2 regions of the Paenarthrobacter sp. UW852 genome follow, and region 2 is predicted to be linked to the other one. Evidence: riboswitches for the same ligand, from Rfam matches in the RefSeq annotation. Region 2 holds a riboswitch; the other holds the start of a gene.
The links. A riboswitch is a leader RNA that binds a small molecule or an ion and turns the genes downstream of it on or off. The one in region 2 is predicted to bind cyclic di-AMP.
Positions count from the first base shown of each region.

Region 1: it holds a riboswitch for cyclic di-AMP, as region 2 does, so the genes downstream of both, NEK97_RS05555 (C40 family peptidase) here and NEK97_RS12050 (NlpC/P60 family protein) in region 2, are expected to answer to the same signal.

Region 1 covers NZ_JAMSGY010000002.1:523,659-528,300, forward strand. The annotation lists gene NEK97_RS05535 (molybdopterin molybdotransferase MoeA) at 1-231, opposite strand, end outside; gene NEK97_RS05540 (NTP transferase domain-containing protein) at 228-1,130, opposite strand; gene NEK97_RS05545 (HNH endonuclease) at 1,173-1,673, opposite strand; gene NEK97_RS05550 (NlpC/P60 family protein) at 1,891-2,670, opposite strand; gene NEK97_RS05555 (C40 family peptidase) at 2,769-3,509, opposite strand; cyclic di-AMP (ydaO/yuaA leader) riboswitch at 3,514-3,682, opposite strand; gene NEK97_RS05560 (M23 family metallopeptidase) at 3,820-4,642, opposite strand, start outside.
Region 2 covers NZ_JAMSGY010000006.1:87,082-91,723, reverse strand. The annotation lists gene NEK97_RS12070 (hypothetical protein) at 1-94, opposite strand, end outside; gene hutG (formimidoylglutamase) at 155-1,102, opposite strand; gene NEK97_RS12060 (NCS2 family permease) at 1,177-2,619, opposite strand; gene NEK97_RS12055 (copper resistance CopC family protein) at 2,733-3,365, shown strand; cyclic di-AMP (ydaO/yuaA leader) riboswitch at 3,516-3,708, shown strand; gene NEK97_RS12050 (NlpC/P60 family protein) at 3,712-4,497, shown strand; gene NEK97_RS12045 (FAD-binding protein) at 4,611-4,642, opposite strand, start outside.

The sequences.
Region 1 (4,642 bases), on a different contig from region 2:
CTCGCTAAGGATCCACGGACCACTGCCGTTGACGGCCCATCCGTCCATGGCCGACGACGCGTAGTGGGGCATGTCCTGCACGGCCAGGACATCCGAGGCCAATGTGCGGCCAATGGCGGAACTGATCGGGACCGGACCGGGCGGGATGGGCGCAGCAACCTCGAATGCCCGGCTGCGGGCCTCCTGCCACGTGTGTGCCGCGTGATGGCCCTCCCTGGGGGCCTCGGTCATTCGGCGTCTGTCCCGGTCTCCACGTACTCCTTGGCCACCTTGCGTGCCAGGTCCAAGGCCGCCTTCATGGAGGCATAGTCGCTGGCCTGGCCGATCCCGCGGGCCATGCCGGCGGCGTACCCGGCGATGAACGTGGTCAAGGGAGCAGCGGGACGCACCACCGAATGCGCAGCTACTCCGGCGACAGCGAGGACCTCATTGACGTCCACTTCGACGCCTTCCAGCTCGAAGGCCTGCAGCAAAGTGCGGCACCATTCCTCGAGCGTCTCTTCCTGGCTCTTCACGTCGGCCTCCAAGTCGTAGTCAATGCCCAACGCCGTGGCGTCATCCCAGGTATCCACATCATCCGTGGCACCGGCGGGGACGGCGACATCCAGCAGGTTCAGCCTAGCAAGCAGCCGGAAGACCGAAGAGTCCGTTAAGCCGGAATTGCCCTCGGCTTCCGCCGCTTTCCGTTCCAGGGCCGCCGTGCTGTAAACACCCAGCAGCGGCTGCTTACGACCGTCCGCAGACACCGCCATGGCACCGTCCACGTCCGGATGATTCCTGAGCGCGTTCCGGAGGGCATCGACTCCGCGGGCAGCGTGGGGCATGTCGCACGCCAAAACCAGCGTCCACTGACACGGCAGGGCCCGGGTCCTCAGCGCCGCCAGCCCGGCAGCGATCGCCGCAGCAGGGCCCGCAAACGGCGGCTCTTCCCGCGCCCTCAGGATGCCTTCGTACAGGGCCGCGTCGTTGCCCGGAACCTCAGGGCCTACAACGACGACGGCGGCTGCACCTCCCGATGCCTGCAGGGCATGCGAAAGGAGGGTGGCGCCGTCGTACGTTAAGGACGGCTTGGGCACGCCACCGAGGCGGGTGGCCCTGCCACCCGCCAGGACGACGGCGTTGAACTCCATCCGCCCAGATTACCCGGGGCGGGCGGAGTCGTCAGAAATCGATCAGGCAGCGGATTCCGGCAACAGGAACGGGTCCCAGTCCGGCGCAGGTTTCTCGAGTTCCTTGATCTGCCACATGGTTCCCTGGGGCACGCCGGGTTTGAAACGAAGTTTCCAACCCATCTCAGCCAGCGTGTGGTCGCTCTTGGCGTTGTTGCATTTCAAGCACGCCGCAACCAAGTTTTCCCAGGAATCCGCGCCGCCCCTGGATTTGGGGTGGACGTGGTCTATGGTGTGCGCTGTCTTCCCGCAGTAGGCGCAGCGGTGACCGTCGCGGCGAAGGACGCCCCGGCGGCTCACAGCGGTGATCCTGTTGTACTTGGGACGGATGTAGCGGTTGAGGAGGATCACGGATGGTCGTCCGAGAATCTCCTGTGGCCCGACGACAGGCTCGTCGCCTTCGGCCACTACGCTCGCTTTCCCAGTCAGCACAAGGACCAGCGCCCGGCGGAATGTTATTACCGCCAGCGGTTCATATCCAGCATTCAGAACGAGTGTGCGCATGCACGTACCTCTTCACGGCCGCACCCGTCAGGGGCACGAGGGCCGGCTGCCCTCTGCATGTACGGGCTGTGGATCGACAAGATAAGGGTAAGCACTTATATGCCGTATCAACGAATCTTTCTGTCGTTTCCCGTGCAGTGTCGGCAAATGTTCATGCGTGGTTAAAGCAGAACACCCCGCGGGCCGAAGCCTGCGGGGTGTTCCAAAAGGTGCGATATTAGCCGTTGACGCGGATGAAAACCGGCCCGGAGCCGACGTTTACGCTGAACAATGCCGTGGTGGATCCGTTCCATCCACCGTGCACAGCCATGCCGTTGCCGACATAGACAGCGATGTGGGCCTGTCCGGCCAAACCGCCGTTGGCGTAGTAGGCGAGGTCGCCCGGCTGGGCTTCTGCAGCACTGACGGTACGGCCCAAGGAGAGGTACCCGGCCGGCCAGTCATGGAAGTGAATGCCCACGGCTGCCAGGGAGTTGGTCACCAGCATGGTGCAGTCCTGGGTCACGCCGAGCTGGGCGTAAGCTGCGGCGGCGATAGCTGCACCGAGGCCGCTGGAAGCTGCCGGAGCCTTGGCAGCCGTAGCCGAGCTGTTGACGGCAAGCGTCGCGTTGCCGGTGGAAGCAGCCGTGTTGGCGCTCTCCGTGGCCTTGGCTTCTGCCTTGGCGGGGGCCTTCTTCTCCACGGGAGCCGGAGCTTCAACCGTGGTGACGACGGGCCGTTCGTAGGAGATGGCTACCGTGGAGTCCGCAGCGATGGTCGACTGGACCACTGCCTGGACATCGAGGGTGGACGTCGCGGTGGATTCACGGTCAACGTTGGTTTCGGCGGCGTTGGCCGCCACACCGCTGGTCAGGACCAGACCGGAAGCCGCTGCGATGACGGCGGCCTGGCGGCCCACAGTACCGGCGTTGCCGCCGACAGCCTTGGCGATGATGGCAAGCGAGCTGGTCTTGGGGGCCTCAGCGCGATGCCGTGCAACCTTGTTTGCACTGGTCATGATTTTCTCTTTTCGTATCCGCGTGCAGTGGGGTTACACGCGGGTAATGGGCGGCCAGCACTTGGGGGCATGCTGGCCGGCCACGAACCGGATGTTTTCTAGCGAAGGGTGAAGAAGGAAGAGGTGCCCGTGGAGGCTGCCGAGTGCAGGAGAGTGCCCTGGCTCGGGTTCAGTGCGCTGATCATCATGCCGTTGCCGACGTAGATGCCGACGTGGGCTCCGCCGTTCTGCATGACGAGGTCACCGGGCTGGGGGTTGCTGGTGGGCTTCATGGCCGTCCAGGCGTTGACGCGGGGAATGCTGATGCCGGCCTGCGCGTAGACCCACTGGGTGAAGCCGGAGCAGTCCCAGCCGTTGGGGGTGGTGCCGCCCCATACGTAGGGGTGGCCGATACCGGTGTAGGCAATGGCGGCGAGGCCCGAAGCAGCAGCGCTTGCAGCACCGTCCGTAACCTCGGAGGACTTTGCGGTGACTGCTGCTGCGGCGTCCTGGCTACCAGCGGCGCGCTGGGTGACCTGCGATGCACGCTGGACAACCTTGGGGGCTTCCTTGGTGGCCACGACCGGGCTCTCGAAGGCCACGGTGGCGGTTGGCTCTGCGGTGACGACGGCGGTTGCCACCATCTGCTGGGTACTGGAGGCTTCCGACTTGGAGACGTCCGTATCAGCTGCCGTAGCCGGAAGACCGGCGGTCAGGACAAGGCCCGAAGCTGCTGCCAGGACGACGGCCTGACGGCCAACCGAACCGGCGTTGGACGAAACAGCCTTGGAAAGAGTGTTCAAGGGGTTCGTACGAACCGTTTCAGCGCGGTGGCGCGCAGGGGTAGTGCGTGATGACACGTAGGTAGCCTCTCCCAATGCCTGCGAGGTGAGCTGTCGGATTCGGATGGGAGTCATCCGGCCGCGTTGCTTCAAGGAAGCTTTTGCGACTTAACCCCAAGGCCTTCTATCGAAGACCAAAAGTGGTTCCCCCGCCCCTGCCAGACGATTTATGCGAACGGACCTTGAGTGGTGGCAGAGCTAGGCAATCCACTCAAGTGCATCGGCCCCCTAAAAAGCCGATGCGCTTTGTACGGTACAACAGTTGAACGCGAATGTCACATTCAGGTCACGGGGTGTCGCAAAATGCGAGAGGCGACCATCAACTGGCTTAGAGCCAGCCCATGGGGTCTACAACTTCTCCGTTGACCTGGACCTCGAAGTGGAGGTGGCAGCCCGTGGAAGCGCCCGTGGTGCCGCTCAACGCGACGGTATCGCCACGGGTGACGGTCTGCCCGACCTTGACGTTGAAGGACGACAGGTGGTTATAGGTGGTCTCGAGGCCGTTGCCGTGGTCCACTACCACGCGGTTGCCTCCGCCATACTCGTGCCATCCGGCGAAAGTGACCTTGCCCGTGGCAGCCGCATGCACCGCGGTGCCGCACTGGGCAACGAAGTCCTGGCCGCGGTGGAAGTCTCCCGTGCCGCCCGTGAGGGGGCTGACCCGGTAGCCGAACGGCGAGGCCGTGACCAGGCTGTCCAAGGGGCTGGCAAGCGTGCCTACGGACGAGGCGCGCTGGATGCTGCCGACCGACTGGGCGCTGAGCAATTGCTTCAGCTTGCCGTCGGGGTCAGCTGCGGTTGCGACGGCGGCGCGGCTGAAGTCGATTTTTGCCGATGCGGCCGCGGAAACCTCTGGCTGACTGCCGCCGGAAACGGCGAGGGCGGACTCGGTCTGGCCCGACTCCGACGTTGCCATCACGGGGCTTGTGGCCGGCAGTCCGACAGTCAGCGCCAAGCCGGTGGCAGCGAGGGCTACTCCGGCTTTCTGGCCGACACCACTGGCTGCGGCGAAATCGGCAACCTGGCGCAATGGGCTCTTACGGCGGCGGACTTGGCGCTCAGTGTCACGGGGCCGGACCTCCATTGTTGCGCGGGCTGGCCGCAGCTCAACAGCGGGGCCGGTGGCGCGGCGACGACCCCTGACGTTCTGC
Region 2 (4,642 bases):
TTCCGCCAGCGGCCATGTGGGCGGCCAGCCCCAACCCAACAGCGAGTAGCCCGGAGACCCAGGCCCACTTGTCCTGCACAGGAATTGCGCTCATCGCCGTCCTTCCTCCTCACAGGCTAAACGGCGGAGTGCGAACGGGAAAGGGCCCGCGAACCTATGCGAGGAGGGTGTTCACCAACCGGGCTGCGACTTTGGCGGTCCGGGAATCGATGTCGAACTCCGGATTCAGCTCTGCGACGTCAAGATGGAGCAACTTACCGCTGGCCGCAACCTGGCGACAGATCGCACTGATCACCGGCAAGGGCACCCCATACGCGGCGGGTGCGCTTACCCCGGGGGCTACTGAAGCAGGCATCACGTCAAGATCGATCGTCAGGTAGAGGGCGTCCACGCCGGCCAGGAAATCGGCAACAAAGATCTCCGCGGCTTCCGCCGAGCATTGTTCATCGAGAAGGTACTTCACGCCGAGCCGGTCCGCCGTGTCGAAGAGCGTCCGCGTGTTGTTTGGTTCGGAAATTCCGACGACGGCGTACTGCAGTTCGCGTCCCACGGCAGCTTCCGCGCGGGCCATCTGCAGGAACGGGGTGCCCGAGCTCGGCGTGGGGTCATCTCGCAGGTCAAAGTGGGCATCCAGGTTCAGGACGCCCAGCCGCTTGCCTTGGAGCACCTCAGAACCGGCAACGCCCAGGTAGCTGGCGAACGCGGTCTCATGTCCGCCGCCCAGCACCACGGTGAGGTTCCCGGCGTCGAGCAGTACCGAAATAGCGCGGCCGGCGCGCTTTTGGCCCGCTTCCAATGAGTCGTCCTCCACAACTACGTCACCGGCGTCGAACACGTCCCGGCCCAGATGGAAGGCAAGGGGGCCAAGCGCCGAACGGATCGCGGCAGGGGCCGCTGCCGCACCTGTGCGGCCCTTGTTGCGAAGCACCCCGGCGTCGCTGCAAAAACCAAGCACGACGGCGGGACGCGTGGCTGCTGCGGAGGCTTCGGGCGTGTGCGGGGCAATGGCCTGCCACCACCGGCGATGCTCAGCGCCGGTGCCGTCGAACCGGCCGGTCCACGGGGTGGGGCTGACATCTACTGTGGGGACGCTTGTTTCCATGGTTAAAGCACACCCCACCTCCGATGCCGAAACCAGCAAAAACAGGTGGGGTGTGTCTGGGATTGCGGACTGGGCTATTTGACGCCCAGCAGTTCCTCCACTGTTCCGATTCCGAAGAACAGCAGGAACGCAGCGGCGACGGCCCACATGAGCGGGTGTACTTCGCGGGCGCGGCCCTGGAACGTGCGGATCAGGACGAAGGAGATGAACCCCGCACCCAGGCCGTTTGCGATGGAGTACGTGAACGGCATGAGGGCGATGGTCAGGAAGGCGGGGATGCCCACGCCCCAGTCCTGCCAGTCGATCTTGCCCACCTGGGAAACCATCATGAAGCCCACAACAACCAGTGCGGGTGCCACTGCTTCAAAGGGGACGAGGTTGATCAGTGGTGTGAAGAACATGGCCACCAGGAACAGCACGCCGGTGACGATCGAGGCGAGACCGGTGCGTGCGCCTTCGCCGATGCCTGCGCCGGACTCAACGAAGATCTGGTTGGAGGAAACAGATGCGCCGCCGCCGACGATCGCGCCGAGGGCATCCACCTGCAGGACCCGGTCAACGTTGGGGATGTTGCCATCCTTGTCAACGGTCCCTGCTTCGTTGGCCAGGCCGACCATGGTGCCCATCGCGTCGAAGAAGATGCTCAAAAGGATCACGAATGCCAGGAGCGCTGCGGCAATAAAGCCGAGGTGTTCAAAGGCGCCGAACGGGTTGGCCTTACCTATAAGTGACAGGTCCGGGGCACCCCACTTGGTCAGGGTCGGGGCAACAAGGGACCAGCCGCGCGGGTTGATGTTCGTGCCGTCGTTGCTCGGGCCGATGTGGAGCGTGAACTCAAGGATGGCGGCCAAAGCCGTCGATGCCACGATGCCGATCAGGATGGCGCCACGGACCTTGCGGACCACCAGTGCGATGGTCAGGATCAGGCCGAGGGCAAACACCAGGGTGGGCCAGCCGAGCAGTTTCCCGTCGACGCCCAATCCCAGCGGAACGGTTGTGCCGGCGGCGTCAGGGATGCGGCGGACGAACCCTGCATTGACCAGGCCGATCAGTGCGATGAAGAGGCCGATGCCCACCACGATCGCGGTCTTGAGCGCTTCCGGTACGGCCTTGAATACGGCGGTACGGAAACCGGTGAGAACGAGGATCAGCATGGTCAGGCCCGAGAGGACCACCAGGCCCATCATGTCCGGCCAGGTCAGGCCCGGGTGCGAGGCGACGGTCACAGCTACGAACGCGTTAACGCCCAAGCCCGTGGCAACGGCGAACGGGTGCTTGGCCCAGGCGCCCATGAGGATGGTCAGGATGCCCGCGACGAATGCCGTGGTGGCCGCGACGGCGGTGAATCCCAGCGACGCTCCGCTGGAATCCTGCCCGGAAAGGATCAACGGGTTAAGGACCACGATGTAGCTCATGGCGAAGAAGGTTGCGAAGCCGCCTCGGATTTCCCGGGAGTATGTGGAGCCACGCTCGGAAATTTTGAAGTAGCGGTCGATGGCAGAACCTTGTTTAAGCATGAAGGACTCCGGGGATCGAGGGGAGTGTGCCCTCAAATCCTATGCCGTCGGATATGGGCCTCCTGACGATTCGCCTAGTCTGTAAGGAAGCCAACACTAGGAGAAACCGCCCCATGCGCACCATCCGCCCGCTTCTGGCCGCCGTCGTTGCCGCCCTGGCCTTCGCATCCGCTTTGCTGTTTTCCGCGGGCCCGGCCTCCGCGCACGACGTCGCCGAATCCACAGCGCCGGCCAACGGATCCAGCGTGGCAGCTGTCCCGGCGTCGGTCTCCATCACGTTCAACAACAGGCCGCTGGCCATCGGATCGGGCGTTACAGTCACTGCGGGTGGCGAAAACTGGGCGGATGGGCCCGTCGAAATCATCGACAACCAGGCGGTCCAGAAGATCCGAGAAGGCGCGCCGGCCGGCGAATACACCGTGGTCTGGAGGGTCGTCAGCTCCGACTCGCACCCCATCGAGGGCACCTTCACGTTCAAGGCCGCTGCTGGAAGCACGACGGCGACGAGCGGCGCCGCGGGTGCCTCGCCTTCGTCGTCGGCACCTTCAAATACGGTTCCGACGGCAGGAACTGCAGCGCCCGGTACTGCCACCAGCACCCCGGCCGCTGACGCGTCCCAACCTTTCCCGTGGAGCATCGTGGGACTGGCCGTGGTTGCTGTGGGCCTTGTGATCTATCTCGCCGTTACCGCCCGGAAGAAACTCGCCGCCTCCAGCGACTCAAATGCGGGAGATTCCGCGGAATAACAGGCTTTTCTACGTAGCTGCGAATATCTCGGATTGGTCACTGCGACACGCCAAAATCCCGGTTCTCGTTACTTAAATGTGACTTCGGCGAGATCATCGCGTACCGTAGTAGCTGTGCCTGTTCCACGTAGCGGGCACTTCCGGCCTGATTGCCTAGCTCTGCCGCAGTCCGGAATCCGTTCGCAGACAAACCTTACGGCAGAGACGGGGAACCCAATTTAGGTCGCTTTCGAGCGTGCCTTGGGGTGAAGTCACGATGCTTCCGCTGAACAGCGGGGGATAGTGGCCGGGTGACTCCCATCCGAATCCGACAGCTAACCTCGCAGGCATCGGGAGAGGCTTTTTCATGTCTTCAAGCATTCTTCGCGGCCGTCGTAAGGCGGACAGCGTACGTCCTAATCCGTTCATCTCCATCTCCAAGGCAGTCGCCAGCAACGCTTCCGGCGCTGGCCGCCAAGCAGCTGTTATCGCAGCGGCTTCGGGCCTTGTCCTGACCGGCTCCATCGCTGCCCACGCAGCCGAGACCCCGGTTCAGCGTGACTCCAGCCCCGCCACGGTCGCCGAGACCGTTTCCGAGGCTCCCACCAAGGTTGTAACCGCCGCAGCTACGGCTACCGTCAACTTCGAGCGCCCTGCTGTTGCTTCCGTAGCAGCTCCGGTCATCGAGAAGCCGGCTCCCGTCGTCGAGGCACCTGTTGCCAAGAAAGCAGCAGTGGCAGCAACTGCACCAGCCGCTCCTGTAGCAAAGGCTGCCGCGTCAGTTGCAGCCGCTCCGGCCGCCGCTGCTCCTGCAGCCGCTGCACCGGCCGTCGGTGGAGTCAACGCCGCCATGGTCGCCTCGGCTTACGCCCAGATCGGCATCATGCAGGACTGCACCGCCATGGTGGAGCGGGCCCTCGGCTCCGCAGGTATCCCCGTTGGTGACCTCGCGCCCATGCAGTTCATGAACTACGGCAAGGTCGTCAGCAGCCCCCAGCCCGGCGACATGATCGTCCAGTCCGGCCACGTTGCAATCTACATCGGCAACGGCCAGGCCATCAGCGGTGGCATCAACGGCAACCAGACGGGTATCCACCCGATCAGCTGGTTGACCGCAACTGGTCCCATCACGTACGTACGCGCAGGCGCATAAGCCTCACGCTTCAGTTCAAAGGCCGGCATCTTCGAAGATTCATTCTTCGAGGGTGCCGGCCTTTGGCGTTAAGAAATGTGCGCAAAAGTTCCAGTGGCGGTGAAGCGGCCGTCCTAGGCGATGGCTACGCCGCTTCCGGCCATGC